DNA from 3 places in the Vreelandella sp. 162(4c) genome. Region 2 is predicted to be linked to each of the others. Evidence: predicted binding sites of a transcription regulator. Region 2 holds the regulator's gene; each other region holds the start of a gene.
What was found. Region 2 encodes FliA, which starts transcription of late flagellar genes. Its sites were predicted from a motif close to CTAAAGTTNNNNNNNNNNCNGCCGATA; they were not measured.
Positions count from the first base shown of each region.

Region 1: a site for FliA is predicted at 5,589-5,615, ahead of AC4EYZ_RS22755 (DUF4019 domain-containing protein). Genes of this name have one in related genera too.
Region 3: a site for FliA is predicted at 4,475-4,501, ahead of AC4EYZ_RS16585 (flagellin N-terminal helical domain-containing protein). Genes of this name have one in related genera too.

Region 1 covers NZ_CM176981.1:4,933,629-4,944,554, reverse strand. The annotation lists gene AC4EYZ_RS22785 (LysE family translocator) at 1-309, shown strand, start outside; gene AC4EYZ_RS22780 (AraC family transcriptional regulator) at 295-1,128, opposite strand; gene AC4EYZ_RS22775 (DUF1206 domain-containing protein) at 1,271-2,089, shown strand; gene AC4EYZ_RS22770 (antibiotic biosynthesis monooxygenase family protein) at 2,282-2,599, opposite strand; gene AC4EYZ_RS22765 (slipin family protein) at 2,724-3,512, opposite strand; gene AC4EYZ_RS22760 (NfeD family protein) at 3,559-4,917, opposite strand; gene AC4EYZ_RS22755 (DUF4019 domain-containing protein) at 5,124-5,531, opposite strand; gene AC4EYZ_RS22750 (class I SAM-dependent DNA methyltransferase) at 5,733-6,476, shown strand; gene AC4EYZ_RS22745 (GNAT family N-acetyltransferase) at 6,860-7,456, shown strand; gene AC4EYZ_RS22740 (isochorismatase family protein) at 7,660-8,226, shown strand; gene AC4EYZ_RS22735 (GlxA family transcriptional regulator) at 8,219-9,226, shown strand; gene AC4EYZ_RS22730 (helix-turn-helix domain-containing protein) at 9,272-10,075, shown strand; gene AC4EYZ_RS22725 (carboxymuconolactone decarboxylase family protein) at 10,128-10,583, shown strand; gene AC4EYZ_RS22720 (YrhK family protein) at 10,629-10,835, shown strand; gene AC4EYZ_RS22715 (putative quinol monooxygenase) at 10,886-10,926, opposite strand, start outside.
Region 2 covers NZ_CM176981.1:2,400,163-2,411,088, reverse strand. The annotation lists gene flhA (flagellar biosynthesis protein FlhA) at 1-763, shown strand, start outside; gene flhF (flagellar biosynthesis GTPase FlhF) at 822-3,005, shown strand; gene AC4EYZ_RS11010 (C15 family peptidase) at 3,002-3,574, shown strand; gene AC4EYZ_RS11005 (flagellar protein FlhE) at 3,600-4,031, shown strand; gene AC4EYZ_RS11000 (RNA polymerase sigma factor FliA) at 4,058-4,759, shown strand; gene AC4EYZ_RS10995 (motility protein A) at 4,800-5,621, shown strand; gene AC4EYZ_RS10990 (OmpA/MotB family protein) at 5,627-6,301, shown strand; gene AC4EYZ_RS10985 (GAF domain-containing protein) at 6,325-7,620, shown strand; gene AC4EYZ_RS10980 (GGDEF domain-containing protein) at 7,598-8,332, shown strand; gene AC4EYZ_RS10975 (hypothetical protein) at 8,341-8,943, opposite strand; gene AC4EYZ_RS10970 (adenosylcobalamin-dependent ribonucleoside-diphosphate reductase) at 9,141-10,926, shown strand, end outside.
Region 3 covers NZ_CM176981.1:3,610,873-3,621,798, forward strand. The annotation lists gene AC4EYZ_RS16570 (UDP-glucose dehydrogenase family protein) at 1-1,284, shown strand, start outside; gene fliD (flagellar filament capping protein FliD) at 1,516-2,871, shown strand; gene fliD (flagellar filament capping protein FliD) at 3,047-4,399, shown strand; gene AC4EYZ_RS16585 (flagellin N-terminal helical domain-containing protein) at 4,572-5,468, shown strand; gene AC4EYZ_RS16590 (glycosyltransferase) at 5,657-8,719, shown strand; gene AC4EYZ_RS16595 (sulfotransferase family protein) at 8,829-9,641, opposite strand; gene AC4EYZ_RS16600 (class I SAM-dependent methyltransferase) at 9,638-10,330, opposite strand; gene AC4EYZ_RS16605 (hypothetical protein) at 10,327-10,926, opposite strand, start outside.

The DNA.
Region 1 (10,926 bases), 2.5 Mb from region 2:
CGCTTGCAGGAGAGAGGCGGCGTCAAAGCGCCAGGGTTTATGACAGGTGCCATGATGCAGTGGCTCAACCCCAAGGCGTGGCTGGCGTCTGCCGCTGGCATTGCCGCCTACACCACTGCTAATGAGCCCCATCTGCTATGGCTGTTCGCCGGCCTTTATCTGCCTATTTGCTGGCTATCGCTAGCCAGTTGGGTATATGCAGGCGCTTTTCTGAAACGCTATGTTCATCGTCCTATCATCTTACTGACGATTAACCGCGCACTCGCTATCTGCCTGGCGGCTAGCGCTATTGTCTTACTGGTTGAGTAGCGGGTAGCGGTACTGGTTGGGTGTCGCTGCTACCAGCCGCTTGAACGTCCTTTGAAAGTGGGGCTGGTCATTAAAGCCAGCGTTCAAAGCCGCCTCAACGATAGGTTGCCCTTGTTTTAACGCTTGCTGCCCCAGCTGAATGCGCTGATTAATCAGGTAAGCATGGGGTGTTAGTCCGAAGTGCTGTTTAAAGGCGCGAATCAGGTGCCCAGCACTATAGCCGGACTGCTCACATAGGCGTTCTAGCGATATATCAGCGCTACAATTGGCACGCAAATAGGCCGCGACCTGTTCTAGCGCACTGGGCGCTTGGGGCAATACCGCGGGGGATTCCTGAGCAAGCACTTGCATCATGATGGACAAGTATTCGACTAGCGCCGTTTGCTTATCGCTAATCTCGCGATGTTCATCCAGCAAACAAGCAGCCATATCGCAGTACCCGGCATAAAGCGCTGGCTGGGTAATGACGGCGGTGGCGATATCTTGCCAATACGGCGTATTCAACAGGCCCAATTGGTAACGCAATTCACTCAGCCACTCGGTATCGACGTAGAGCATCATGTACGCCCAGGGCTGGTTCTCGATGGGGTTGCAGGCATGCACCCAGTAGGGGTTCATCATAACGATGTCACCCGCACTAATCTGATGCGTCGCATCGCGATAGCAAAAAGTGCTTTTACCTGCGGTAATGGCCCCCAGCGACCAATGCGTATGGCTGTGCGGCGCATAGCAAACTTGTCGCGCGTCGCTAATCTTGCGCAGCTCCACATAGGGCATACGCGCATCGCGCCAGAAGATAGGTGACGAAATGGTACTCATGCTCTGCTCGCAATAGTTAAAAATAGCGATTCATTTCCTACGCTGAACAATAGCACAGCACAAGCACAGTATGGGCCGCTATACTGCTCTATACGCTAGATTGCATAGGAATGCGCAACGCCATATTAGTCAGGAGGACGCCATGGCCAACAGTATGAAAAACCGCAACCACTGGGATGCAATTACCCTTTATGCCCGCATGGGTTATGCCTCCCGCGGCATTGTGTATGTATTAGTGGGTAGCCTAGCAGCGCTGGCAGCATTTGGACAAGGCGGCCAAACAGAAGGCAGTCGTGGCGCCTTAGAACGTTTGCTCACCGCTCCCTTCGGTAAAGTCTTGTTAGCCATTATGGCCATCGGCTTGGTGGGCTACGCTATGTGGCGAATCATCCAGGCGGTTAAAGACACTGACCATCACGGCAACGGCGCCAAGGGGCTGGCAATTCGTGCGGGCTTATTGGCGAGCGCCATTACCCACACGTTGTTGTCTTTTTTTGCCGCCACGCTCATCTTTCAATTTGCGGGCTCTTCAGGTGATTCTGGTGGCGGTTCGCAAGGTGTCGCGGGCTGGCTGATGCAGCAGCCTTTCGGGCGCTGGCTGGTCGCTGGGGTTGGCCTAATCATGATAGGGGTAGGTATGGCCCACGCGCTTAAAGGCTACAAGGCCAAATTCGACAAACACTTCGCTATGCCACCACAAACGCAACAATGGGCCTACCCTATTTGCCGTTTCGGCTTAGTGATTCGTGGTGCTGTGTTTGTGATCGTGGGTAGCTTTTTTATCATCGCCGCTTATCAAATCAATCCCAATCAAGCAGGCGGTATGAGCGAGGTGTTTAGCACCCTGCGAAGCCAGCCCTTCGGTCAGTGGTTGCTTGGTTTTGTCGCGCTGGGACTTTTTGCGTTTGGCCTTTACAGCCTATTAGCGGCTGTCTATCGCCGCATTAATCCCGAAGTGTAGAGACCTGCATGGCCATAACATCCAAATGCACTAAGTAGTGGTTTGAGCGCATTAACCGCTCGAAGAATATGCTGTGTCTACTCGCCACCCTCTCCTTTCTGGAGACTATTCTTCTGCCCATTCCTATTGAACTGGTATTGATACCCTTGTTGCTGTTGCTGGTGGTGTAAGCCGTGAATCGGTGGCAACCAGCTAAATACCGTAATCTCGCTCGACTTTGGCGATACGGGTTTTGAAGTGCTGGTACCACTGCTGATGGCCTAGCCGCTGAGCTTCTTGATGCTCAGCATGGGCTTTCCACGCTTTAATAGATGCCAAATCGGCCCAGTAAGAAACTGTTACACCCACCTCATTGCGGGCAGACTCCACCCCTAAAAACCCCGGCTGCTGTGCTGCAAGCTCAACCATTCTTGCGGCCATTGCATCATAGCCGTTATCGACCTCGATGCGTAGTGAAGTGAAAATAACGGCGTAGTAAGGCGGTTCAGGGGTAGTGGCAATCAGGGACATGGCATCACCGGGATCCTTGGATCAGAGGCTTCGAAGCATATCCCATGAAACAAAAAATGTATTCAGGGAGCCCACTGCCAGTTGCTGCCAAACCGTACCACAGGCAGTGGGAAGAGCTGTGAGCCTAGGCGTCATCCTGCGCCTTACCAGGCGTCGCTGCCGTATGCTTGGCTTTCATATCCTTGAACGCTTCCATGATGTCCATGGGCAGCGGGAAAACGATTGTCGAGGCATTCTTGTTGCTCATGTCGCTCATGGTTTGCAGGTAGCGCAGTTGCAGCGCAGCAGAGTTTTCCTGCATGACATTGGCCGCCTCGACCAGTTTCTTGGATGCTTGCAGTTCCCCTTCAGCGTGAATCACCTTAGCGCGACGCTCACGCTCCGCCTCTGCCTGGCGCGCAATGGCGCGAATCATGCTCTCATCCAAATCTACATGCTTAATTTCAACATTGGCGACCTTGATACCCCACGCTTCGGTTTGGGTATCGATGATTTCCTGGATATCGTCGTTGAGCTTATCGCGCTCGGAAAGCATCTCATCCAGATCATGCTTACCCAGCACGGAGCGCAAAGTGGTCTGCGCCAGTTGACTGGTCGCCTGGGTAAAATTCTCGACTTGAATGATTGCCTTTTCTGGATCGACGACGCGGAAATAAAGCACCGCATTAACTTTAACGGTGACGTTATCCTGAGAGATTACGTCCTGTTCCGGCACATCCATGGTAATGACGCGCAGATCCACCACCTCCATCTTCTGAATGGCGGGGATCACAATGACTAGCCCAGGCCCTTTCACTATCTGATAACGCCCCAGAAAGAACACTACGCCGCGTTTATATTCTGGCAGTATGCGAATAGAGGCAGCGATCAACATCACCACCAGCACGACAGGAACTAAATACGAAATAATCATTGGACACCTCGTTTAGCTGTGGGTCGGTTATGTCAGAAAGTGGGCACTAGCGGGGCGTCACATATACCGTCAAGCCATCAAGGCGCACCACCACAAGCTTCTCACCTCGTTTGACTGGCACATCGCTTACTGCGTTCCAGCGCTCGCCATGCAGCCTTACATGGCCGCTGGTCTCAAAATCATCCAGTGCAACCGCATCTGCGCCGATTAACTGCTCCGCGCCAGTGTGTGCCGGACGACGGCGCAGCGTTGCAAAGCGTGTTAACGTCCATAGCATTAGCCCCCCGGACATCAATGCCACACCACCGATTAGAGGTAGCGAAATGGCAAGATGCTCCGCGTCCATCAGCATTACCGAGCCAAGTACAAAGGCAATGATGCCGCCAACCCCCAGCACGCCGAAGCTAGGCATAAATGCCTCACCCACCATCAACGCCAGCCCGACCACCATCAGCGCAAGCCCGGCGTAGTTAATCGGCAGCACCTGAAACGCAAACAGGGCGAGCAGCAAGCAAATCAAGCCAATGGTGCCGGGGAACAGGCTGCCGGGATTGGCCAGCTCGAAAACCAGCCCGTAAAAGCCGATGACCATCAAGAAGAAGGCTATGTTGGGATTAGTGATCAGCGATAGCACCTGGGTGCGCCAATCAGGGTCGAAGCGTTCAATGGTGAGGCCTGCGGTCTCAAGCGTAGCATCGCCACTTTCCATGACCACGCTCATGCCGTCAATCTGCTCAAGGAGATCGTCAAGATCGCGCGCCACCACATTGATGACGTTCTGCTCCAGCGCCTCGCTGGCAGTGAAATTGACCGCATTGCGCACGGCCTCTTCAGCCCAATCGGCATTGCGATCATGGCGTTCCGCTAGGCTGCGAATAAAGCTCACCGCATCTTCCATCACCTTGCGTTCCATGGCGCTGCCCTCGCCATCCGACTCCTCAGCCGAATTATCTTCTTCGTCTTCATCGCTGCCGAGCAGCCCACCGCCCATCTGTACCGGCGTGGCCGAGCCGAGATGCGTCGAGGGGGCCATGGCAGCCACGTGGCTACCGTAAAGTAGATAGGTGCCCGCGCTTGCCGCTCGCGCACCACTGGGGAAAACGTACATCACCACGGGAATGTCAGCGTTGAGCATCTCGCGAATCATGTCGCGGGTGGTGTCGACCAACCCGCCGGGGGTATCGAGCTCGACGATCACCACCTCACTGCCCTGCTCGCGGGCTTTATCCAGCCCACGCTCAAAGTAGTCCTTGGTAGCCGGGCCGATGGCGCCTTCAATATTAAGCACCAGAACGCTTGGTGAAGCGCTTTGTGCCATGGCCTGCCATGTAAACGACATAGTAGCCATTAGCAAACCGGCAACCATCAACCAGAGCCAGTGCGGTTTGAGAGAAAGGGTTTGCATACCCACTCCTCGCATTCAACGCCTTGAACATTCCCGTCTGAATCTGCAGCCTATCCATAGCAACATACACAAGGCTATCTACTCAACGTAGCAGCCAAATTGAGCTTCGTCATGAACAACGTGATGGCAGGATTCGAGGGAAAAAGGAGCCTGAACCAAGGCGATGCTGCAAACCAGAGGTGGTTGCAATATTTTTGAGGAGTCGGTTAGTTCAAGTAATAACCACTAACTTTCCACGTGCCCTCTTCCAAGTGAGGAGTGATGGTTTCCGTAATCTGCGATGATCTGTTTTCAAAACGTGTTTGGAACGTCAAAACCGCGTAGTCATCTCTTGGAGCCCCAGGCATAGAGGTTTCGCGGACAACGCTTACTCGCCGACGCGACTGAACCGCACCAAAGTCACGACGCGCTGCACCAATCGTCCGTTCTAACATGTGCGGTGAAAGCGGCTTTTTTAGTAGTGAAGATGACGATTCCCATGCCTGCTCATACTGACCACTATCGATGGCTTCTAGCCACGCCAACGCCGCCGCCTCTGCCGCACTCGAGTTTGCCTGCGCTTGGTTAGACAGAATGAGAAGCAAGGTGATGATAAAGATCAGCATTTTCGGCATAACGGGCACTCTCGGCATTTAGCAACGACCAGAGAAATCTCGATGGTCTTAGGTATATATCGGTCATCGTCAGAGTTTCTTTAGGGCTGCAAGATGTATTTGCGTAATCGTTAAACTCCAAGCTGTGCCTGCTTCTCAAACCCTACTCGCTCGTTTACTATGCGCCACCCACCCTATTTCAGTAGCCACTATTAGGTCACTATGTCCGTCAATGCCCTCTATACCGACCTTTCTGGCTACTACGATTTGATGTGCGTGGATATCGACTATCAAGCGCAAAGCCACGCCATTCGCAGGCTGCATCAGATTTTCGGTAACGGCGGAACGACACACCTAGATTTAGCCTGTGGCACCGGCCCACACGTGCGCCATTTTATTGATTTTGGATACGCCAGTAGCGGGCTTGATATTAATCAACCCATGCTGGATATTGCCACCACGCGTTGCTCAGAAGCACACTTCACGTTGCAAGACATGAGTGACTTCAAGGCCAACGAGCCTCAAGACTTAATCACCTGCTTTTTATACTCAATCCACTACAACGATGGGATTGAAAAGCTAAAAGCGTGTATATCCAGTGCTCATTGTGCCCTCAAGTCTGGTGGTATTTTCTGTTTTAACGCAGTCGATAAAGACAAAATCGATAACGCTTTATCTGTTAAACACAGCGCCCAACAAGAAAGCGATTTATTCACGTTCCGCTCGGGATGGCACTACAGTGGCCAAGGTGAAAAGCAGTCGCTTAGGCTCAGCATTGAAAAAGCCAACGCTGAAGGAACACAGCTATGGAACGACGAACACCCCATGGTAGCCGTCAGCTTTGCGGAGTTAAGCGCACTATTAGCGCCTCACTTTGAGGTTCATGTGTTTGAACACAACTATGAAAAAATCATCCCCTGGGATGCCACCTCTGGAAACGCTATTTTTGTCTGTGTGAAGGTTTAATCTCTCCTACCAATTACTTCACTAGTAGGACAAGTCAGCTTTAAGCATCGAACCTTATCTGATCCCCCTGCTTGCTTGGGCTGAAGACTCGTAGAACCTGTGTGTCGAGGGGTCTTTAGACCTCGTCATAAGCGCCGCTTTACAACATTCAGCTTGCTGGAAAAATTCTATAGCGCACTTAAGAATGGCCTTCTACGGTACAGATACTCATCATGCCATTATCAGTGAAGGTACTAACGATGCATCCCCCCTTTATGATATTGAACCAAAGACCCGCGGCAATTCCTCATCCACTACTGAAGTTGCCTCATCCCTGCAAATAAAAATTAATTCACTGCGTCTGTGACCAATAGTCATTTCTCTTTGAATCTAGGAGCCAGTATATGAACGTTCTGATTCAGAAAGGCTTTAACCTTGAGAAGGCTGGGCCTGTCGCTAAGCTATATGAAGAAGCTTTCGGCGCTAAATTCGCGAGCGCAATACCTGACAAGGCTAAGCGCATTCAATTACTCTCCGACTGTTTTGTCCCTGAATTTTCCTTTACTGCCATCTTTGAAGATGAGGTCATTGGGCTAGCAGGGTTTCAGCAGCCCAATGGTTCGCTAACGAGCGGAATCGGGATGAAACAGCTGATAGGCAAGCTTGGAACATTGAAAGGGCTCTGGGCATGTCTGGTGTTCAGCTTATTCGAGCGCAAGCCAAAATCTCAAGAATTGGTGATGGATGGGATTGCTGTCGATAGCCGATTCCGAGGGCGAGGCATAGGTTCCAGACTCTTGGATAGCATTATTGCACATGCCGTGGATAATGGTTTCGAGACGATCCGCTTAGACGTTATCGATAGCAACCCGAGAGCAAGGAGGCTGTACGAGTCCAAGGGATTTATCGCCGTAAACGAAGAGCATTTTCCCTACTTGAAATGGTTAATCGGCTTTTCTGGGTCAACAACCATGGTGTTGAAGGTAGCAAGTTTAACTTAGCAGACAATGCTCGCCCTCTCGAAAGCATATCCCTTCAGAGGTGAGAGCCTGGCGCCTAGATGTTCATTCATAATCGCCATTGTCAGATATTACCCTTCGGCCACACATGGCCGAAATTGCCCCCTTTGTGACCGCTTAACGCATCGTTGGCAGAATGCGTAACAGCTAATCTGTAACCTCACTTCAACACGATGAGATTAGCCATGACCCAGCCTAAAACCGCATTACTATTAATTGATGTTCAAGCCTCGTTCCCTGCCCGCGATTACTGGGTAGAAGCACTGGCTCAGGCGTGGCGTCCCAAGCAGCGTGCGGTGCTGAACGCAGCCCAGACCAACGATATACCGGTTGTGCGCATTCTGCATGAGGCACCTGGCAGCCAAGGGGCTTTCGACCCTGACGGTGGCCTTATTCGTCCGCTTGATGACTTTAACGATGAAGTGACGGTAACCTTTCATAAACGTGCGCATAACGCGTTCAGCGATACCTCACTAGAAAGCTGGTTACGGGAGCGAGGCATTGAACGGCTGGCGATTAGCGGTATTCGTACCGAGCAATGCTGCGAAACCACCGCACGGGTGGCGTCGGATTTAGGGTTTAGCGTCGACTTTATCAGCGATGCTACCCTAACGTTCCCCATGACACGCCACGGCATCACCTGGTCAGCAGATGATATTAAGGCGCGCACCGAACTGGTACTTGAAGACCGCTTTGCGCGTATTATCAGCACACAAGACATGATCAACGAATGGCAAAACCCCCGTGAGTGAAGAGCAACACAATAGCCAACCGCCATCCACAAGAGCCACCACCTTGCGGGTGGCGGTACTGATGATGCCCGGCCAAGTGCCACTTGATTTGGTTGGCCCACTTCAGGTCTTACAGTGTGCTGACCGGCTTTCGATAGACATTCAGGTGCGCTATCTCGGCCCCAAAGCGGCCATGCAGTGGCTAGGGCCGCTGACCCTTAGCGGCATCGATCCCTTGCCTGAACAGCTTCCTACTCAAGATTTACTGCTTATTCCTGGTCAGTACCGCAATAGCCTTGAGCCATTAGCGCAGCAAGAGTGTGTTGCTTGGCTCAAAGCGAATGCCCACTATGCAGATACGCTGATGACCGTTTGCTCGGGCACGCTATTACTGGCAGACGCGGGCCTGTTAAAGGGAAGACGCTGTACCACCCACCACGCGCTAATCGAGCAGTTACAAGCCAAAGCCCCACAAGCAAAGGTACAAAGTGATTGTATTTTTACCGAGGACGGGCGCTATTTAACCAGCGCGGGGATTTCGACCGGCATTGATACCATGCTGTACTGGCTTACCCGTGCTTGTGGCCATTCACTGGCCTTGGCGGTAGCGCGAGAGATGGTGCTGTATCTTCGCCGCAGTGGTCAGGAGCCTCAGTTGGGTGCCTGGCTTGAGGGCCGCAATCATGTGGATGAACGGCTGCATCGCGTTCAAGATGCAATATGTGCCGCCCCTTCGCAAACCTGGCGTATCGAGACATTGGCGGCTCAGGCAGCCATGAGCGAGCGTCATTTCCGGCGCCAATTCAAAAGCCTCACCGGCATGCTGGTGGGCGACTACATTATGGGGTTGCGCCTGCAGCGAGCCAAAGCGTTAATGACCGAAACGACATGGACGCTAGCGCGTATCGCCGAAGCATCCGGATTCGGGGATGAGCGGCAGCTAAGGCGCAACTGGGCTCGCCAGGAAAATACGCCGCCTAGCGTGTGGCGGCGGGCCTGCTCCCAAAAACTGCTTGATTGAGGCAATAAGAGCTACTATTGGTAAAACCTATCGCTGACTGACGCCATGAGTGACCTCATTCTACCAAGCGACACTGACTATCTAAACTTCCGGCATCGCCTGCCTGATAGGCGATTAACGCCTTGGGTTCAATGCTTTTGGTCAATGGGAACTCCAGGTCACCTCACTGAACCCAGAACCGAAAAGTTCTACCCCGATGCAGGGGCTAGTCTTAGCATTAAACTCTCCAGCTCCCGCCCCCTCATCACGCTCTGTTTCAACAGGCGAACGTTAATAGAAACACTCGACACAACCACACCCTGTTTGGGCATTCGCTTTAAAGCGGCAGGTGCCCACAGCTTGCTGGGCTTACTACCCGAAGCATTCACAGATACACACTACCGCTTGGATAACGAGCTTGAACCATTAGGATTGCAAGGATTAATACCTGTGGTAGAGCGCCTCTACCAGTCGGACTCGCAACAGGGTTTACGCCTGCTGGAAACATGGTTGTTACATCGACTAGAAAGCCAGCCACCCGCCAATAGCCGTATCACTAAGATTGTTCAAGCCATTGGAGCACTTCAGCTTCCGCCCCAACAGTTAGGCGCCACGCTAGGGTTTACTCGACGTACCCTGGAGCGCAAATTAAAACGCGAGGTGGGCGTTACCCCAGGCCAATTAGTGGCCTATGCCCGGCTGAACCGAGCCCGCCATGGACTGCTTGCAACCACGCTGCCCCTAACGGAAATAGCCCTGCAATGCGGCTACTATGACCAAGCTCACTTCACCCATGCCTTCCAATCACTCGCCTATGAAACGCCCGCCGCCTATCGCAAGCGCAAACTGTCGCAAATTTACAAGGCGTAAAAAAACCTCGACGTTAAGCTGAGCTCTCAACTTACTCACCGAGGTCACCCACATGTCTACTCGTATCTCTCAACAGTCTGTATATCGCCTTTGCCCCCGCCTAGCTAAGCACCTGACGGCACTAGGCGACGTTGCCCCAGACTCAACGGTTGATCGCTCGATAATCCACTTGGTCAACCTACGTGTTTCGCAAATTAATCACTGCTGCTTTTGTCAGCACATGCATTCGCAAGAGGCCAGAGACGATGGCGAACACCAGGTTCGCTTAGACGTATTGCCTGCTTGGCGTGAAGCCCCCTGCTTCAGCACACAAGAGCGCGCCGCACTCGCCTGGGCCGAAGCACTAACACTGGTCAGCCAGCAAGCGGTGAGTGACAACGACTATCAAAACGCCCTAGCTGCGTTTGGTGAGCAGGGGCTAATTGACCTCACCGCCATTATTGTCCAAATCAACAGTTGGAATCGGGTATCGGTGGGCTTTCAGTTTGCACCGGACATCAGTATTTAAGCACTGTGAGGCTCTTGAAAGTAATAGTTCAGATAAGGAAATAAAATGAACAGTGAGATAGCGCAGCATCAACAGCTACCCAACCTACTCGGTCTCTTATCAAGCTTATTTTTCTTCTTTGGCAGTCTTTTGTTTCTTCCCGCTTTTGCGAGCTACGCAACCGTAGGCGTATGGTGTTTTGTAATGGGCTCACTGATCATGTTCATTATTTACGTGATGAGTATGAGAGATACTGGTAAGAAGCGCGGCTAATAGAGCACACATACGAAAGTAAGAAACGTCGGTTATAGCCGCTGGGTTAGCTACCCAGCGGATTGCTGACTGTAATGCCTTTCAATATTGG
Region 2 (10,926 bases):
GATTAACCCTGGGCAGGTATCGGGCGAGCTGCAGGGCACCCATACTCAGGATCCCGCCTTTGGCTTGCCCGCTGTCTGGATTGATAGCAACCAGCGTGAGCATGCCCAGGTGTATGGCTACACCGTTGTGGATGCCAGTACCGTCATAGCGACCCACTTGAACCACTTGTTGCACCGTCATTCACCCGAGATGCTGGGCCGTCAGGAAGTACAGAAGTTGCTGGATAAAATGGGCGATGATCAAAAAGCGTTGGTCGAAGAGGTGATCCCCAAAGCTATTTCATTGACGGTACTGCAGCGTATCTTGCAAAACCTGCTCGACGAAGATGTCTCTATCCGCGACATGCGCACTATTCTCGATACCCTGGCCGAGTACGCCACCCAGCAAAAAGATCCTAATGAGCTGACGGCGCTGGTGCGAGTCTCGCTGGGGCGCGCCATTGTCCAGCAGTGGTTTGCGGGGCAGGAGACACTCAATGTCATGGGGCTGGATGCCCAACTGGAACAAGTGCTGGTACAGGCCATGAATGGCAACGGCGCCATGGAGCCCGGTTTGGCAGAAACGCTGATGACTCAGGCGCAGCAGGCGCTGGAGCGTCACGAAAGCTCAGGCGAACCACCGGTGTTGGTTGTGCAACATTCGCTAAGGGCGGTGCTGTCGCGCTTCTTACGCCGCCGGTTACGCCATATGTCGGTACTGTCCCAGGCTGAAATTCCCGACGATCGCACATTAAGAGTGACCACAGTGGTCGGCGGACGTTAAAGATGGCACGCCGTGATAGGCTAGCGTCGTCCATTTTCAGAACAGGCAAGGGTAAATCATGAGCGTTAGACGTTTCGTGGGAGCCAATAGTCGTGATGTGATGCGCCAAGTGCGTGAAACGCTCGGTGAAGACGCCTTGATTGTCGCAAATCGGCGTACCGAAGGGGGCGTTGAAATTTTAGCGATGGCGGATGAAGCCATTGACCACTTTGAACCCTCACCAGAACCTGCACCACCCGAAACGCCGACAGCACCTTCAGCGCAAGACCCCATGCAGGCGATGAGCGAGCGCTTACTGCGCGAAATGCAGGATATGCGAGCGCTGCTGGCAAACAGCCAGTCAACCCATACTGCTTCACCATCGCCAGCAGCGCCCACCGGAACGGCTGCACGGCTGCGTCAACTGCTGTGGAATGTGGGTTTTAGCAGCGAAATTGCCGATGAACTGCTGGCTGGGTTGCCTGCATCGCTAACCAGGTTAGACGGCGATAGCGAAGCCCCACTGCAGTGGCTGCGACAGCAGTTAATGGATCGCCTTTACGTACTCAACGATGAAGCAAGCTTTTTCGACCAAACCGGCATTGTTGCCCTGGTGGGGCCAACGGGGGTAGGTAAAACCACCACCACCGCCAAGCTGGCCGCTCGTTTTGTGATGCGCCACGGCACGCGCCCGGTAGCGCTGGTTACCACCGACAGCTTCCGGATCGGTGCCCATGAGCAGTTGCGCATTTATGCGCGCCTGCTGGATACCCCGATGTACGCCTTGGATGCCGAACAGCCCATCGACGATTTGCTGGGCCGCCTGCAGGGCAAGCAGTGGGTAATTATCGACACCGTAGGCATGAGTCAGCGTGACCAGCGGGTGATAGAGCAGATTGCCCACCTGCAAGGCGGACGCTCGCGGGTACGTTTGGTGCTGCTACTCAATGCTGCCAGCCAACCGGAAACCCTCGAAGAAGTGGTGCTGCGCTACCGTCAGGCCGCGCGGGCGGCGGGCGCAGAGTTAGATGACTGTATTATCACCAAACAGGATGAGGCGGGACGTCTGGCTCCAGTGTTAGATATTATTATGCGTCACGGGATGCGCGTACTGTTTGGCTCTAATGGCCAGCAGGTGCCCGAAGATATGGCCCTTGCCGCCCCCGATGCGCTAGTGGATCAAGCGCTGAGTACCGCGACACCTCAGCGTGAACGGGTGCAAAGTGCCGATGCGCCGATGGGAATGCCGCGCTGGTCGCGGGATGTCCTGGGCCAAGGGCGTCGTTTGTCGTCGCTACTGGCGAGGTTGCGCCAACGCGTCACGGGGTTTGCGGAATTAGAAGAGATCTGGAACCTAGCTTCGCTGCCTAGTCGTTTGCAGGAAACACATTTGGATGCATTACTTGCCGGTTATCCAGCGGCAAAGACCACCTTAGGGATGGCGTGGTTTCCGCGGCGCAATGAGCGCGGCTGCGACTGGGCAATGCCGGACATTGGCCTGGACACGGATGGTGCCTGGCTGGCGCTACCCTGGCTGCAGCATCGCCACGCCGCAGGGTGGCAGCCACGCTTAGCCGCTCTGTCGGCATCGAGCGGCGTTGCGGTGCACTTACTACCGCGCTTCCCTGAACCGGATGCACTAGCGTGGCTGGAAGCCGAGCACTTGACCTGGGTCAGCCAAGTGGCCCCCAGTCATCGGTTACGCTTTCACCACGAACGTCAATCTATCCGCCAGCTATTTAGTGACAGTGTGCTAACGCACCATGTGGGCGTGCGTTTTCGTGGCCAATCGGTGCAACTGTGGACTGCCTACGCCGAAGTCGAGGACGCCAGCGGCACGGCGCTACTCGCCTGGTTCGGTGAAGTTCGCGATCCGGAAAGCGCCAAAGTAGTGGCGCGCCGCTACTGGCTTACCCCCGCTCGGCTAGGAGCAGAGGTGCTCTCACTGCTGTTAACCCAGCTGCAAAGCGAAGGCTTGGCCGCCTTGACGCGTCGCGCGTGGCAGCAGTTAAAAGAGGCCGATAGCGGGGATCTAAATGCTGAAGTTCGCCTATTGATGGCCAGCGGTGTGGCATCGGTCGCCGGGCATCTCGATGTTGCTGATGATGAGGAGGCGCAGACGCTGCGTGGCGATCTGCTCAACCTATTAGGCAACAGCCGTCGCCGCCGCGATACCGGCATGCTTGATGCACTGGTCTACGCCTTTATGGCACGAGATGCGATTCGTCAAATGGGCAGTGTTAGTCGAGAGGGCGTGGCGTGAGCGAACAGGATCAAGCATCGGGTCTACGCAAGTGGGCAAACCTGCAGCGCCAACAGCAGCAAGCTGAGGGTACAGTTGATGTTGCGGCGGCAGAACACGTGCCGGAATCTGAACAGCCTAGCTCTCTGTTAAAGCCGACAACTGCAGCGGTGGAAGAGCCAGCAACGGTGGTAGCGCACCGGCCCAAAATTCCGCTTATTGTGGTCGGACTACCGGGTAGTGGTGCAGCCCAGGTGAACAAGGTTAAAGCACGATTAGGGCAGTGGTCGACGTTAGGTCGAAGCTGGGCCGGTGATCCTGAGGATTGGGATATTCATATCGTCATGGCCGAAACGGCCGACCTAGCCCAACTTTGCGATCAATACAGCCGTTGGGCACTGTGGATCAGTAGCGATGCCGATACCTTTGCTTCCATGTTCCGTACCTTGCGTCAACTACATGAGCGTGGCGGGCCGCGCCGTTTGCTGGCGCTCCACGAGCCGCACTTGCCGCGTCAAGGGTTGCTCAATAACTTGCGTGAGGCAGCTGATTACTACTTAAATATGGAGCTGTTGGTACTTGCACGATGAGCGCACTCTGCCGAGGAGACCAAGCATGCTAAGCTGGCTATTAAGAGGGAGACTGCTACTGAGCCCAGTACTGCTGACAGGGTGTCTACTAGCAGGGGTAACGGGAAACGCCCAGGCGACACCCGGTAGCTGGAGCAGCCAGATACCAGGTCTGATGGTAGCGATGAGTGATCGGTCAAGCGCTAGCCAAAACGCTACCCCACCTGCTGCTGCTAACAATGTGGAGTCAGCACAGCTCGGGCGTATTCATTGGCAGTTTCAATATCCCCCTGGTGCGTTATTAAACGCTTGGCTGTGCCATCCTGAGCAGTGCGTTGCGTTAGCTGGCATGCGGGGGACTACCACTGCCCTGGCGGGGTTTGCCGCGGATGCGCCGTTGCATTTTCGCTTCGCTTTACGTCCGGGGCAGCGGCCTGTTCGTGTCCAGGGGCTGCAAATGATTGTGAACTATCAGTGAAGGCTGGATAGACGCGAGGCGAGAGGATGTACACAGCACAAGGCAGGATCAAACAGAGTGAGCTGTTGACGCAATACATGCCACTGGTACGACGTCAGGCCTTGACGCTTCAGGTCCGTTTGCCAGCCAGTATTGAGCTCGACGACCTTATTCAAGCCGGGATGGTAGGGCTGCTGGAAGCGCTGGGGCGCTTCGATGCCACCCAGGGGGCAACGTTCGCGACGTTTGCCAGTCAGCGTATTCGCGGTGCAATGATGGATGAATTACGTACCCGCGACTGGTTGCCCCGCAGCGTGCGCCGCTCAGCGCGAGCGGTTGACAGTGCCGTTCGTCAATTAGAGCAACAGCTCGGACGGGCACCAGAAGAGAACGAAATCGCCCAACACCTTGAAATGCCGTTGAGTGAGTATCAGCAGCTCCTCAACGACACCAACAGTGGTCAACTGTTGCCGTTTGAAGAGCTGGTGGCCGACGGTGGCGAGCCTAGCAATAATGAATTGGCTAATTCACCGTTCGAGCAGTTGCTAGACGGCCAGCAACGACAAACGTTGATTGAGGCAATTGAAGCGCTGCCAGAGCGTGAAAAGCTGCTAATGGCGCTGTACTACCAAGAAGAACTCAACCTTAAGGAAGTAGGGGCTGTGTTGGGCGTCACGGAGTCACGCGTTTCACAACTGCACAGCCAAGCCGTCAGCCGCTTACGCGCGCGTTTACACGACTCGGCATAACACCTCTTTTTACTCACTTGTGACCGGCAAGGAGCCGTGGATGAACCCTTCGACGCTGATAGGCATATTTGCCAGCATACTACTGTTGGTGAGCGTGCTGTTTTTCACCGCAGAGTCCCCTGAAAGTTTTATCAATTTGCCGGGTTTGGCCATTGTGGTGACCGGTACCCTAGCGGCAACCTTTATCAGCTATCCGCTGAAAGAGGTGCTCCGCGTCGTACGGTTGGTGGGCTTGGTATTCCGGCGCGAAAATACCTATATGCGTGACGATATCCGCGAATTGGTGGATATGTCGCGACTCTGGTTTAAGGGCGATGTACGTGCGGTCGAGCGCGAGTTGGAGCATACCCGAAACCCGTTTTTGCGTACCGGGATCCAACTGGTCATTGCCAACACCAAAGAGGATGAAATTTTTGACATGCTGCGTTGGCGCATTGCCCGTCTTAAAGCGCGTGAGCATGCCGAGGCACAAATATTCCGTACCATGGCCACCTACGCACCCGCATTTGGCATGATCGGCACCCTGGTGGGGCTGGTCAATATGCTGGAAGTCATGGACGCAGGCGACCTGCAGGTGATCGGCCCGCGCATGGCGGTGGCCCTGCTCACCACCTTCTACGGCATTTTACTCGCCAACTTGGTGTTTAAGCCGATTGCGGTGAAACTCGAGCGCCGCACCGAAGAGCGGCTGATTACCATGAACATGGTGCTGGAAGGTATTTCGCTGATTACCAAGCGCCGCCTGCCGTCGTTTATTGAAGAGACCCTCAACTCGTTTGTAGCTAACTATCACGATGAGATCCGTGATAACAGCGTCAAACCAAGGCCTGATTCGTCGGTTAGTGCGGCGGCGAAGGGGTAGGCCAGATGCTTGACCGTGATACGCGCCACGCACTGGAAATGACGCCGTCGCCAGGCGATGGTGACGAGGGTTGGCTAACCAGCTATTTGGATGTGCTGACGCTGCTAATCACGCTCTTTGTGCTGCTGCTTTCACTGACACCGCCGGGAGGCGGTGAGGCGGCTGATACTGCTTTCATGCGCTCGGCTAGCGCTGTATCATCATTGCCGCTGGCGTCTCTAGCCACTGGTATTCAGCCCCGCCATTCAGGGGTTCAGCCGCAGTTTGATGGGCTCGACATCCCCGGTGTCAGTGTTTCGCAAGGGAGTGAAGGGGTCACGTTACGTATTGATACCAGCCTTTTATTTCCCAGCGGTCAAGCTGTACTGACTTCCCGTGGGCAAGAGGTGGTAGAAAGCCTTATCGATGTGCTGACCCGTTTTGACGGTCAGATTTCGGTAGAAGGCCACACCGACAGCGTGCCTATTTCAACGGCCCGCTTCCCCTCTAATTGGGAGCTTTCATCAGCGCGGGCTATCGCTGTGGTGAGGCATTTAGAGCGCCAAGGATTCAATATCTCTCGTATGCGGGCCGTCGGTTATGCCGACACCCAACCCATGGAACCGAACGCAACGGCGGAGGGCCGAGCTGCCAACCGTCGCGTAGAGTTGTTGCTAAGGCAGCAGGTCGAGGGTGAATAGATTGCGAGGCCACGTTTGTGTCCATGTACCACCCGCGGTTGCAGTCGTTTGGAGCTCTGCTGGTTTTAGATGCCGATTGTCGCCGCATTCAAGCCAGTAGCACCAACTTAACCCGCTTGACCGGTATTGAGCGCCCTGAAAATGGGCCGCACACTCTTGCCTATGTGTTAGGAAAACGGCTAAGCCAGCGGGTGCGCCGCGAGTTGCAGGGGCAGCAGAAACTCTCCGGCCCGCTGGTGTTTATTCGTTCCAAGCATAGCAACATGCGTTTTCAGCTCTATGCTTACCGAGCAGGTGGGAAGGTCATCGTCGAGATTGAGCCACTCAACCCCCAAGGTAAGCGCCGCCTGCTTGGCACAGTCAATGAGCGGCTGATGCATTTAGCCGACGCAACCCACCAGGAAGAGCTGCTCGACTGCTTGGTTAACGCTATTCAACAGCTCACCGGCCATGATCGCGTCACCGTGTGCCATTTCGACAGTGATTGGCATGGTTTAATGGTTGCCGAAGCGCTGGGCAACCAGCTGCCCTCGCTGTTGGGTCAGCGCTTCCCCTCAAGCGACTTCCCTGTCGCCTTACGCAAAAGTTACCAACATTACCCCGTTCGGTTAATTGAAGACGTCGATGCGCCGCCTGAAACGCTGACTCCCGCCTACTCGGGAGTGAGCCTTAGCGGCAGCTTTTTACGCGCCCCTGCCCCTGAGCGGCAGCGATATTTAAATCGCCTGGGGGTGCGTGGGTCATTCAGTTTGGCCATGCAGGGGGATACTGGCTTATGGGGTCTAGTGTTTTGCCATTCGCCAGCACCGCACTCGGTTGACCCCCCCGTGCGTGATGCCGTTCGCACCCTCGTGCAAATGGCCACCCAGCGCATGCTGTTGCTACGGGCGCGTCAAGAAGCCCGCTACCTACAACGGGTTCAGGATAGCCTCGTGCTCAGTGCGCGAGCGCGCAGCGAGCCGCAAAGTCCCCAACAGTTACTTCATGAGCAGGCGGCTATCTGGATGAAGCTGTTTCGCGCCCATGGCGTGGTGCTGTGGGTGAATGGTGGCGCTTATCAAGCGGGTGTGACGCCGACTCCAGAAGCGATAAGCCAGTTTGTGCTGCGCCTGGAAAGAACTCATGTACATAGCGGCCCTTGGTGCACGCGCGAAATCGGCAAAGAGACGTTAACCGCTTCGCTAGCCATGCCCGAGCAGTGTGGGGCTCTAGCAGTGCCGCTGCCAATGAGTTCGACCCAGCGCGCCTGGCTGATTTTTTTTTCGCCCCGAGCAGGTGGAAACGCTGTATTGGGCGATGCAGCCTACAACCAACCCTAAACCGGCCGTGATATTGGCTCCATCGGTTGCTTGGTCTGAAGAGGTAGTCGGCAGAAGTGAAGCGTGGCTGCGGGTAGAGCGCTTAGCGGCGGTAGACTTGGGGGAAGACCTGACGCTGGCGATTTCTGCCTATGAAATTAGCTCACTGAATATGCACCTGGAGCACGAACGCAAAGCCCTTGCCGAAGCCAACCAACGTCTTGAGCAATTAGCCCATTTCGATCCTCTAACCAAGGTGTGGAACCGTTACCGCATCGAAGAAGCGATCAATGCAGAGCTGGTGGCTGCCAGGCGCTATGCGGCCGCTTTTGCCTTGCTACTGTTCGATGTGGATAACTTTAAGCAGATCAACGATGCTCACGGCCATAGCGTGGGTGACGATGTGCTGGTGGCCCTGGCGCGCTTAGTGGAAAGCTCGCTGCGTGGCTGCGACCACCTGGGCCGTTGGGGAGGCGAAGAGTTTATTGTGCTGGCGACTCATTCCGATGTTGATGCCGCCACTGGCCTGGCTGAGCGGCTGCGCTCGCTGGTAGAAGAGCTGCGTATAGAGGGCGTTGAGCAAACGGTTACAGTGAGTATCGGTGTCGCCGTTTGGCAGCCGGGTGACAGCTGTAAAACCCTTATCTCCCGGGCTGATGACGCCATGTACCGCGCTAAGCATGGCGGACGCAACCGCGTTGAAATGGCGCTTGAGCCTGTGGTGCTGATTTAAGCAAACCTTTAGGTGCCACTACCTTCACACTGGGTGAGCATCCGGTTGATCGCCGCATCGGCGCCTTTTAGGCTAAAGGTCATATACCACGGCTCGCGCTCGTCCTGGTCGAAGCCGAGAAATAGCTGCTCCCCCTGGCGCATGTCGGCCATCAGTGATGCCAAGTCACTTAAATAAAAGTGAGCATAAAACCCGTCATCGCCGCGCTCAGTGATAAATTCCGCCATGGTGTCGATAACGGGCCGCTCATCGATGCGCAGCCGAGTGGGCACCAGGTTTACTGTACGGCTCTCTCCCTGCTGCTGCTCAAGGGTGACGCGCATCTCCAGCCAGGGTAAATCGCAAACGCCCGAGGTGGCATTCAAGCTCAGCGTCGCATCCGAGTAGCTGTGGGTTTCTACCGCCCGATAGTGGCGTTCGCCCCCCAGTGAGAGCGTCATTGACTGCCAATGGTCGTGGGTGGCCACATCGTCAGTATTGAAGGTGGTCGCGTTAGCGACGGGCGTAGCGACCATCCACATGGTCGCTATCGCCACAACGGTAAACGTGAGCGTGCAAAGATACTGGGATGGAGAGCGCAGGAAGTGAGTTGCGGACATGATCAAAGCCATTTAACCCAAAACCCCAGTCTATATCGTGTTTGGGATTGGCAAAATAGTAACGCGCTGATTTTCCTATATATGGTAGAAAAAATTAAAAAAAGTGCCTCATATGGTGGGAGGTCACGTCTATACTTCACTTCGATGCTACGTATAATCGCCCTATTTGAGCGCTATAATTCACCCTCGCTGTGAAGGAGTTTTGCGACATGAGCACCGCTGCCAAGGCTATGAAGACCTCTAACGATGTCCCTATGCAGGCCCCCTCGCGGGAAATATGGGACGCCAAATACCGTCTTAAGGATCGTCATAGCCAACCCGTTGATCAGGACGTTGGTGCTACGTTTGAACGGGTTGCTCGTGCCCTGGCAGCGGTGGAGGGAGATAAAGCGGAAGAGTGGTTGCCCAAATTTCGCTGGGCGTTGGAAAACGGCGCGATTCCTGCCGGTCGTATTCTCTCCAACGCGGGGGCTGAGGCCTACAAGCCTGCGGTGAGCCTGATTAACTGCACTGTCTCCCGCACCATTCGTGACTCCATGCGCGATATCCTCGACTCAGTGGTTGATGCGGGTATGACGCTGAAATCCGGGGCGGGTATCGGCTACGACTTCTCGACGCTGCGTCATAAGGGCGCGTTCGTATTCGGCGCTGGCGCGGGCACCAACGGCCCACTGGCGTTTATGGATATCTACGACAAGATGTGCTTCACCGTCGCCTCTGCTGGTGGTCGGCGTGGTGCTCAGATGGGTACTTTCGATGTGGGCCACCCAGATGTGCGCGAGTTTATTCAGGCCAAGCGCGAAGCGGGGCGCCTACGACAGTTTAACCTCAGCTTGCTGATCACCGACGAATTTATGGAAGCGGTCAAGAACAATGCTGACTGGCCGCTGGCTTTTCCGCTGCACCCCGGTGAAAAAGAGGATGTCAAAGCGGAAGACTTGATCTACCGTGACTGGCCGGTAGTTGAAGAGGGCTACACGGTCGATGCCGAAGGCCGCGTCGCCTGCCGCATTGTCGAAGTGATTAAAGCGCGGGAGTTGTGGGACACCATTATGTCCTCCACCTATGACTACGCCGAGCCTGGCTTTATCCTGATCGACCAGGTTAACCGCATGAACAATAACTGGTTCTGCGAAGATATCCGTGCGACGAATCCCTGTGGCGAACAACCCTTGCCGCCAGAAGGCGCCTGCCTGCTAGGTTCTGTCAACCTAACCAAGTTCGTGATCGACCCCTTCGGCGCCGAGCCGCGCTTTGATTGGGAACGCTACCGCAAAGTGGTCGCGATCTTCACGCGTATGCTCGATAACGTGGTCGAGATTGCCGGTTTGCCGCTGCCCCAGCAGCAGCGTGAAATAGAAGCCAAGCGCCGTCACGGTATGGGCTTTTTGGGCTTAGGCTCAACGCTCACCATGCTCAAAATCCCTTACGGTTCTAAGCAGTCGTTGGTGTTCACTGATGAGGTGAGCCGGCACTTAGCGATAGAGGGTTGGAAGCAGGCGCTGGAGCTCTCCCAAGAGAAAGGCATGGCGCCGGTGCTTGAGCAGGAGCACACCATTACTCCCAAAATGTTGCGCGAGCGGCCTCAGTTGGCCAAAGATGGCTACGAAGTGGGCGATCAAGTGCCGGGGCGTATCCTACACGCCCGTTATAGTCAGTACATGGCCCAAGTGGCCGAGCTGGAGCCGGAGCTTGTGTCACAGCTAGCCGAGCACGGTGCGCGCTTCACCCACCACAGCTCGATCGCGCCGACCGGCACGATCAGCCTGTCGATGGGTAACAATGCCTCCAACGGTATCGAACCCTCCTTCTCGCACCGCTATTTCCGCAATATTATTCAGTCGGGCAAGAAGACCAAAGAGCAGGTCGAAGTCGTCTCCTTTGAACTGGCCGCCTACCGTCACTTTATTGCATCTGATGCGGTGGACAGCGACCTGCCTGACTACTTCGTCACCGCCGATGCGATATCTCCCGAACAGCACGTTGCCGTTCAGG
Region 3 (10,926 bases), 1.2 Mb from region 2:
GCAGGCGCCTGTTTAGCCGATGTTGGTCATCAAGTCACCTGTATGGATGTTAACGCTGATCGGATTGATCAGCTTAATGGCGGAGAGGTGCCGATCTTCGAGCCAGGGCTAAGCACTATCGTTGCCCATAACGTGGCGGCTGGCCGTTTACGCTTTACTACCGACGCTGCCCAGGCGGTAGCCGATGGCGAACTGCTGTTTATCGCCGTGGGAACGCCGCCCGATGAAGATGGCAGTGCCGACCTACGCTATGTATTAGAGGTGGCGCGCACCATCGGCCAGCATATGGATAGCTATAAGCTGGTGATTGATAAGTCTACCGTGCCGGTGGGCACCGCGGAAAAAGTCCACGCCGTTATCAGCGATGTGCTCGAACAGCGCGGTGCATCGCTCGCGTTCGATGTGTGCTCGAACCCTGAGTTTATGAAGGAGGGGGCGGCGATCGAAGACTTTACCCGTGGCGCGCGGATTATCGTTGGCACGGAAAGCGAGCGGGTAAAAGCGCATATGCAAGAGTGCTACGCCCCCTATAACCGCAACCACGAAAAGCTGATGTTTATGAGCGTGCGGGCCGCAGAGCTGACCAAATATGCCGCCAACGCCATGCTCGCCACCAAAATCAGCTTTATGAACGAGATCGCCAATCTTGCCGAACGCCTCGAAGTTGACGTTGAAGACGTACGCCGAGGGATTGGCAGCGACCCCCGCATTGGCTATCACTTCATCTACCCTGGCTGCGGCTACGGCGGCTCCTGCTTCCCCAAAGATGTCCAGGCGTTAGAGCGCGCCGCGCGTCAATTAGGCTATACACCGGAACTGCTCAGCGCCGTCGAGTCAGTGAATTTACGCCAAAAGCAGACCCTGTTCACAAAACTGCAAGATAACTTAGGCAATCTAAGCGGTAAGACCATTGCAGTATGGGGCTTGGCCTTTAAACCCAACACGGATGATATGCGTGAAGCCCCAAGCCGCACGTTAATGGAAGCACTCTGGCAAGCGGGCGCTAAGGTGCAGGCGTTTGATCCCGAAGCCATAGCAGAATGCCGACGTATTTACGGGGAGCGGGATGACTTGATGCTAGCAGGCGACCGTATCCAGGCAGTCAAAGGCGCAGATGCCCTAGTGATCTGCACCGAGTGGAAAGAGTTTCGTAGTGTCGATTTCAAGTGGTTAGCCGATCAGCTGGCTGAAAAAGTCGTCATCGATGGGCGTAATTTGTACACGCCAAGTGCCGTTAAAGAAGCGGGGCTGCGTTACGTTGGGGTAGGGCGGAAGAGCAGCTAAAAGAAGAATCTATTATTGTGATTTTTCTCATTAATTGGTGATGTCTGTTACGCCTTGTTACTTTAAACAACGTCTTAATACGAAAAAAAGAAGAAGAATATTTAAGTTATTCTTCACCTAGCCGAGGTTTTAAGGTAATTGTATTAAAAACAGTGTTACGCAGGCTTCGCAGATAAAGGGTATTGGGAGCAGTCAGCGTAGCTACATGTATTCAAAAAAGGCATTGGTTCTATGGCTTCTATTGCATCACTAGGCATCGGTTCTGGGCTGGATCTCAACGGATTGCTTGGTCAGTTGAAAGAGGCAGAGCAAGCAAAGCTTGAGCCCATTGCGCAGCAGATTAAGTCTGAGCAAACGCAGATATCTGCCTACGGTCAGCTTAAAAGTGCGCTTGAGCAGTTTCAAAGCTCTGCTCAAGCCCTCAATGATGGGTCGTCATTCGATAGTCTGACAACCAATGTAGAAGGCAGTGCAGTTGGTGCTGTTAGCAGTAATGAGGCTCAGCCAGGCCAGTACGAAGTGGAGGTCAATCAGTTAGCTACTGCCAGTAGCTTGGTGACGGAGCGTCTGGAAACAGCAGTGGAAAGTATAGTGACGGGCGAACAGTCTTTAGATTTTACTATCGCTGATGGAAACCTGACCACGATTACTATCCCCGACGGCAGTTCTCTTGAAGATATGCGTGACGCCATTAATGAACAGAGCGATGGCCGCTTAAACGCCTCAATTATCAATGATGGCGAAGGATATCGGCTTTCCGTTAATGCTACAGATACCGGCGCAGATGCGAGTATTGAAAGCACTAATTTTTCTGACATTCTGGCCGCTGGCGTCGCAACCTCCGATGCACAGGTGGTTCAAGCGGGCCAGGATGCAGCGTTTAACGTCAATGGAATCGATATCGTTAGCCCCACCAATCAAGTGGAAGGTGCAATTCAAGGCGTTACCTTGAACCTTGCTGAGGCTGGCGCGACGAGCACTGTAACCGTTGAGCAGGATGACGAAGCTATTCGCGAGCAGGTCACCGCTTTTGTCGATGATTTCAACACACTTAAAGAGACCATTACGACTTTGACAGCCTTTGACCCAGAGACGGGCCAGGCGGCAGGGCTGAATGCCGATGCCACCACTCGCGCTGTTGAAAGAGAGATTCGCCAAACAATCAGTGCTGTTGTCGGCGGAGATGGCTTTAACGTGTTATCCGATATTGGCATTTCACTCCAAGTGGATGGCAAGCTGGAGATTGACGAAGATAAATTAGATAGCATTGTCGCTACTCAGCCAGACCAGCTAGCCAGTTTTTTTGCAGGCAATAGCGAAGAGGGCGGCATGGCTGGACAAATAGCTTCAGCGCTTGAGGGCCTTGTGGGTACAGGTGGTCGGCTTGAAAGCGCTGTTAGCTCATCTGAAAGCCGTGTTAGTTCTTTAGAAGACCGTTTTGCGACCACTGAAAACCGTATCGAACAAACCGTTGAGCGTTATCGCACGCAGTTTCAAGCAATGGACGGTATGGTGGCGCAAATGAATCAGACCAGTGCCTATTTGACCCAGCAGTTTGCCGTGTTGGGACAGCAAAACCAAGGTTAAGCAGATAAACTAGCTAAATTAATAGCTTACAAGATGCCCTGCACTATGTGCTGGGCATTTTTCTTTGCAATGCTTTAAAAACAGCTTAAAAAAGGCATTACCTCTAAAGTTTGTTCCTCCGCAGCCGATAGATTACCTAGACACCTTTCTCTACTTCTTATAAGGAATGAGCCCCATGGCATCGATCACAGCACTCGGTGTAGGTTCTGGATTGGATCTTTCAGGTTTGGTGGATCAGCTAAAAGCGGCCGAACAGCAAAAGCTTGTGCCTATTCTAGAGCAGAAAAGTGCTCAGCAAACCAAGATTTCTGCCTATGGGCGCCTTGAGTCAGCAATGGATAGGGTGCAAACCTCTATCGCTGCGCTGAATGACGCTTCTACGTTTAAACAGCAAAAAAGCACCGTGACGGGCGATGGCGTATTGGCGACCGCAGGCGAAACCGCTAATGCCGGGCGCTATGAAGTAACCGTTACCCAACTGGCTCGCGCAGGCAGCGCTGCTTCCAGCAGCGTAGCGCTAGACCAAGAGCTAACAGCAGCCGATGCGACGCTAACGCTTGAGTTTGGTGCTGGCGGTACCCAAACAAGCTACGACGTGACTATTTCAGCAGGCAGTACGCTGGCGGATGTCCGTGACCAAATTAACGCGGATAAAGAGTCTGGCGTCACCGCTTCTATCGTGAATGACGGCACTGGGTACCGCTTAGCGCTGAGCTCAAAAGAGACGGGCCAAGATGCTTCACTGGAGGGCTTCTCAGGTTTGGCATCGCTGACCATGGATGCAGCCACCCAGCGTTCAGGTCAGGACGCTGAACTGAATGTTAATGGCATTGCTATCACCAGTAAAACCAATCGCGTTGAAGAGGCAATTCAAGGCGTAACGCTTGATCTCACAGAGGCCTCTGGAGACCCCGTTACGCTGGTGATTGAACGTGATGACGCGTCGCTGAGAGGAGCCATTGACGAGTTCGTTAAAAACTATAACGAAATGAAATCCACCGTTGGTCGAATGACCGCATACAACGGCGAAGGCGAAACGTCTGGCGAACTAATTGGCGACCGCACCGTGCGTACCATTGAAGACCGCCTACGCCGGGATATTACCGACAACCTCGGAACCGGCGATATCTCACGGCTTTCTCAACTAGGTATTGCCATTGATGAGAAGGGACGACTTAAGGTCGATGAAGATAAGTTGGACGATGCAGTAGCCAATAACCCTGAAGGGCTATCTGCCTTTTTTGCGGGCGACACCGAAGAAGGCGGCTTTGCAGGGCGCTTAAATGCAACGCTTGAAACCATCACTGCAGAAGATGGCATTATTCAAAGCTCGGTGACTAGCGCTGAGCAGCGGGTTGATAGCCTGGATGTGCGTAAGCTGCGTATGGAGGCAAGTATTGAGCGAAGCACAGAGCGTTACCGCAAGCAGTTTGGGCAATTGGATGGCTTGATCGCCCAAATGAACTCCATGAGCAGCTATCTCTCCCAGCAGTTCAGCATGCTGAGTAACATGCAGAACAGCAAATAAGAAAGTAGTTCAGAACGCAGTTGAGAGGGTAGTTGAAATAGTTACAGTGAATTACATAAAAAAGCGTAATTTTTTCTAAAGAATTTGATGGGCCTGCCGTTAATTAATATAACGGCGACGCAAGCGCCGCTAAGCAGGCCAATTGGCCAGTTAATCTTCGAGGAGCACTCACATGTCTGTAATCAACACTAACATTACGGCCCTGATTGGCCAGAACAACCTGTCCAACTCTCAGTCTATGCTGGCCAAAGCGCAAGAGCGTCTTTCTTCTGGCCTGCGCATCAACAGCGCCTCTGATGACGCTGCTGGCCAAGCCATTGCCAACAAAATGACTGCTCAGATCAAAGGCATGGATCAAGCTAGCCGTAACGCCAGCGACGGTATCTCCCTGGTACAAACCATGGAAGGCGGCCTTGACCAAATTAACGACAACCTGCAGCGTATCCGTGAGCTGGCGGTACAGGGTGCCAACGATACCAATGCCCAAGAAGATCGTGATGCGATCGTCACCGAGATCAATGAGCGCTTAGAAGAAATTGAGCGTGTTGCTGACAGCAATAATTTCAACGGAACTAAACTACTTAACGTCGCAAGTGGCGGTACTACTGGCCAGCTAAACATTCAGGTAGGGTCCAATACTGACGGTGAAGACGTAATTAAAGTCAATCGTGTAGATGCTACGGTTAGTGGACTTGGCCTAGAAGAGGCTACTGATGGCGGTACTGTTGCGGCAGTATCTGGTGGCAAATTTGTTGCTACTGCTGCAGCTTCAGGTGGCGCTACGCATGAAGAATTCCAGAATCTGATTGACGGGATTGATGAGGCAACCCAAGGGCTCGATACCAACCGCGCTGAGCTGGGTGCTACGCTTAACCGCTTCGACTCGGTAATCGATAACTTGGCGACCACCTCCACTAATCTCTCCGAGGCCCGTTCGCGAATTGAAGACGCCGATTACGCAGTGGAAGTATCGAACATGACACGTGCTAACATTCTCCAGCAGGCTGGTACTTCGATGCTGGCACAGGCTAACCAGACCCCACAGTCTGTACTGTCTCTGCTGGGCTAATACCCTTGCTGGTAATGCTGAACTAGAAAATAACGACGGGGCCAATCGGCCCCGTTTTTATTTGCTCCAGCTCCTGCGCAAAGCTGATCGCGAGAACACCTACTTTATTATAGGCGCATTCGCGCCTTTGCTTGCCGCGCTAGAACAGTAAACTAGGTAAATTGTCCCTTTTCTGTGTGAGTCGCTTCATGGTTAAAACCACTGCCACATCTACTACTCAAAAACGCAAGCCCCGCATCCTTTGGGCCAATCCTTTCTGTTTGATGGATACTTCAAGCGGTGCCAGCATGACCGTTCGTCAAATGTTGATGCAATTGGTTGCGCATGGCTATGACGTTCAGATACTGGGTGCGACCGTATTCGACAACACCAAGGGGATGGGGCGGCTCAAAGAGCAATTTCCAAACTTAAGTACCCACCTGCATCAGTTGATCGAAGCTGATGACGGATCACTTAAACACCAGCTGGTAGTGAGCTATAGCCATAACCGTGACCACTTTACGGCGCATGAAGAAGGGCTTTGGTACAGCCAGTACCTTTATCTACTGGATTCCTTTAAGCCGGATGTTGTTTGGTATTTCGGTGGTCAAACCTTAGAAATGCTAATTGCCAATGAGGCTCGTGATCGCGGTATTCCTGTCGCCTTCTATCTGGCGAACGGCAACTATAAAGCACCGAACTGGTGCCGTGATGTTGATTTGATACTGACTGATAGCCAAGCTACGGCGGATATGTATCGTAAAACGGTAGGTTATACGGCCAAGCCGGTGGGCAAGTTTATCTCACCAGGAAACTTCATCGCCGAACAGCATGAACGTAAACGTCTGCTGTTTGTTAACCCTAGTTGGCAAAAAGGCGCGAGTGTATTTGTCCAGTTGGCTGAAAAGCTGGAGCGCGAAAGGTCCGATATTGAGCTTGAAGTGGTTGAGGCGCGAGCCGACTGGCCAGCGGTACTGCGGCAAACCACTCGCCAAATGGGTAAGCAACGTGACTCATTAAGCAATGTGATCATCACTGCCAACACTAGCGATATGCGCGGCCCTTATAGCCGCGCTCGTGTTGTGGTGGCGCCGAGCTTATGGTGGGAAAGCTCAGGGCGTGTGCTGGCAGAGGCAATGCTTAATGGGATTCCGGCGCTAATTACCAACCGCGGTGGCATGCCCGAAATGATCGGCAATGCCGGTATCGCCTTTGATTTTCCAGCCGCTTGTTACGAAGAGCCCTACCAACACCTGCTTAGCGATGAAGAGCTTCAACCGTTAGTGGATGCAGTCATCAGCTTTTTCGATGATGAAGCGCTTTACCAAGACTATGTGGCTCGCGCTTGGCAAGTAGGCAAAGAGAAACACCACCTTAACCGAGCAACCGACAAGCTACTTACCGCGTTAACGCCCCTGGTAGGGCTTCGTGCTGGCAACAAAGATTTCGCCATTACCCAAAAGAAGCGTCACCGCCAGCGCTTAGCCAGTCGCGCAACCAAGCCTGAATTTAAGGTCGATAATTCACTGCAGCAGTTGCTTAGCGCCGAACAACCCAGCGCTAAGCAGAGCAACACAGAGCTTCAGGCTAACCGTTTGACGCTTACTGACGATTTTACCTGGCAAATCAAAGGTAAAATTATGGTGCTCGACAACCGCGCCAGCCTGATCAAAAGTGGCCTTGCCGATCAAATGGTGGCGACAGGTGCCTTTGGTATTGTTGCCTTTGATCCCGCAAGCGAAATAAAGAATACCAAGCAATACGAAGGCAGTGAGTATATACAGCTATTTCAGCACGCTCTGCTCGGCAATGGGGAGCCAACAAAGCTGCATGCCTGTGTCGCTCCGGAAATGACCAGCACGCTGCTACCGCTGCCGGTCGAGCAACTCCCAAAGCGCCATCACCTAGGCGCAAAACCATTGGCTGAACTGCCCATTAATACCGTAGCGCTGGACAGTATTGATGGTCTGGGAAGTCTTGACTGGCTAATTCTTGATGAGTTGAGCGATACCATGGCCGTGCTAGAAAATGGTAAAGAGTCACTCACAGACACGCTACTGATTCAGGCGAGGATCCCCTTTCAGTTTACCCACGAAAAACAGCCCAGACTGGCCGAACTTCAGCATTGGGCTAGCCGAAACGGTTTTCGTTTTTATCGCTTCCATAATATTAGCCACTACAGCCATTTGCCAGAAAAGCTAAGCGCCAAAACAGTCTGCGCCACTGAGCAGGAGAGCGGCGATGTGCTCTTCCTTCCTAGTCACGAGCGCATGGCTAATCTGAGCGAGAAAGAAAGGATGAAGCTAGCCTTTATTCTCAGTGCAGGCTTTGCAGCGCACGATGTGGCTTTTGATTTGATAGCAGGCGTTAGCCAGGATAAAGCGCTTGAGTTTCTTGAAGCGCAGGAGCTTTTACCTAAAGTGCCAGCGCCAAAATCACAGGTGCCACCACCAGCAGGCCCACCGATCCCACAGATCGAGCATATTAAGGGTGAGCCTGTAGTGAGTGTGGTTTGCGCCACATATAACCATGTTGAATTTATCGAGGATGCGATAAAGGGATTTATTGCGCAGAAAACATGCTTTCCTTTTGAAGTGATCATTCACGATGATGCTTCTACAGATGGTACTCAAGAGGTTATAAAGCGCTACGCAGATCAATATCCTGAATTAATTCGCCCTATCTATCAGAAAGAGAACCAGTATTCTCAAAATAAAAGACCATTAGACCACTGCCTTCCTGTGGCTAAGGGTAAATATATTGCTATATGCGAGGGCGATGATTATTGGACAGATGCTAATAAGCTAAAGATTCAGCATGACTACATGGAGAAAAATCCTGAGTGTGTTGTAACACATCATAATGCATTTGTTTTTAATAGTGAATTTTTATTAGAAAAATCAAAGCTTCCAGAACACTGTATTAGAAATTTTACAAGTGAAGAGTTGCTGAAGAATGAATGTTTTTTGCTCTCGCTTTCAATTATGTTTAGGAAAAAATTTAGTAAGTTTCCAAAGGAAAAGGGGAATGTTGGGAATGGAGATAATTTTCTTATTTCACTGCTAGGGCTTTATGGAAATAGTTGCTATTTAGATGAGGTGCGCCCAGCAGCTTATAGAGTGCACCCAGGCTCTACTTGGTCTAGCAAGAGTATAGAAGAGAAAAACAAGATGCTTGCCAATAGCTTATATTGGATTGGAAAATATCATGAGAGAAAAGGTCGGAATGACATATCGTGTTATTATTATACAAAATCTAAAATGATAGAATAAAAAAATATTTGGATCGCACTTAATGATTTAAGGACGATAAGTTCATTTATCTATACAAGGTTTTTGATTCCACTCATTGCTCTGGAAATACTTCCGACGTGACTGATGTTCAACGCACGAATTGCTCTAGACGAGTTCCGGCCACATCAGCGTAAACTTCTTCAATGATGTGGGGGGACAGTTCAAATCGCCATTTTTCCGCAACACTCTTGTTTTTGTAAACGGCATAGTAGCTATCCCCATGTACAGATGTGCTCTCCCGCAGGAAGCGTTGAGTGGCTTCATCATAGGAAATTCCTAGAAATTTAAAAAGTGCAGAAATGGTTCGTTGCGGATCATAAACGACATCTTCATAACGTAGCAGTGCGAACCTATCTGGGTACTTATCACGCAGATCCAAATACATATGTGCGACCTCCTTCCACTTGTAGTAGCCGAAATAGTCCTCGTTGCCTTTGTTCTTGCAATTGCCAAAACGCCATTCTCTAAGAAGCTCCGAGCCAGGAGGAAACTCCTTTGGATTCTTGCTCCATGAGTTGAGTACAGCACATGGATGGCGCACAATACCGACAGCTTTCAAGTATGAAACGCGGCGTAACATGGGTTCTAGCATGGACTGATAGCGATTTTCCTTAAATACCAGAGTATGAGGATTGGGGTGCTTCTCGAACTGTGGATAATCTCCAGCGGTGCGTTTATCTTCCTGCGTCAAGAATGAGGACTCAGTATTATACATGTCGAGAAAAAGCTGATGATACTCATCAGGGCTGGAATCCTCGTTTACGCGTCCCTTGAATTCATAAGCAAAAAAGGGCTGAAAACGAAAACATACATCTGGATGGCTGTTCAAGATTTGGGCGATCCAGCTTGTGCCACTTCGGGCCACGCCGGCAACATAGGCAACATTATTGAGTGCAATCATCGCTGTACTCTCAAATCAAAACGAAAATGGGCATAAATTTGTTCGTATGGCTGTTGGATTACATTTGCGTGCTGGAAGCCAGTGCTTTCCGCAAGCCGCAAAAACCATGACGTATCAAACCATGTGCCGACAACGTCCCGATCACCGATCTGGTTGTCGAAATACAGGGCTAGCCTCTCTGGGGTGTTGTAAAAAGACCACAGCCTCCCACGATCTGGGATTTCGCCCACGAAGAGTATGCCGCCGGGCTTCAACCACTTGAATATCTGACGTAAGAGAGCAACGGTTTCACCCTCCGAAAGATATTGAATTCCTGCATATAGTAAGACGCGTGAGAATGAACTATCTTCAAAGCTAAGCTTTCGGATGTCTGATCGCAGCGTCTTTACATTTTGTTGTTTCCGCTGATCGATTTTAGCGAGTAGATCCTCTGATATGTCCACGGCAGTTACTGACCTGCAACGAGGTGCCAAATGCGCCGTAATCAAGCCATTGCCACTGCACAGATCTAGGACGTCATCGGTTGCACTAACAGGAAACTGTTTGTCTAAGTAATCCAGCGTAAGCTGCCAACGTTCAGCTGTAATCGGCTGCTTGTTAAATGTGCGTAGCACTTGCGTTTGTTCATCCGCTCCTATAGAAGTGCGGCCATGTCTCTTCCAGAAATCCAGCCAGTACTCGGCGCTCATATAGCGTTCCTCAAACGATCAACCATGGGTTGCAAGTCTCTTGGTGTGTACCGATGATCAATCGGCAGTGGGAGCAATTCCACACTAAGACGCTTTTCAAAATCGAAACCGCCCACGTTACGAGTAAGTATATCTGGCCACAAAGAGGGGACGAATATGCCATCGGCATAAAGATTGTCCCGTTTTACAGTAGAGTTCGGCAAGTACGGGTAACAGAATGGCACATCACTCACTTGTTGCAATGACAGCTGGTTGTGTTCTCCAAGTGCTGAATGTAGGAATTTAAAATTGCGATGCCTCGCCTCAGCAACGCTGGCTATATCAACACCACGTAGTATGCCTTCTGAAACCTCAGAAATACGATAAATGCTACAGTCTAAGTTTCGTTCGTATCGTTTGTACGCTTCGTAAGCTTCGTTCTGGCGTCCTAGCCTTCGCAACAAGCCATGCGTGAGGGAGATACCTTTGAACCGCTCTGCCTCCACATTAAGAGCCTCAGGTGCAAATAGGAAGGCGCCATCAGGCACCCCGAAATACTTTCGAGCGGACGTAAATGACCAGTGCCCAAGGTGCCCAGATCTAAAGAAATCATGAGT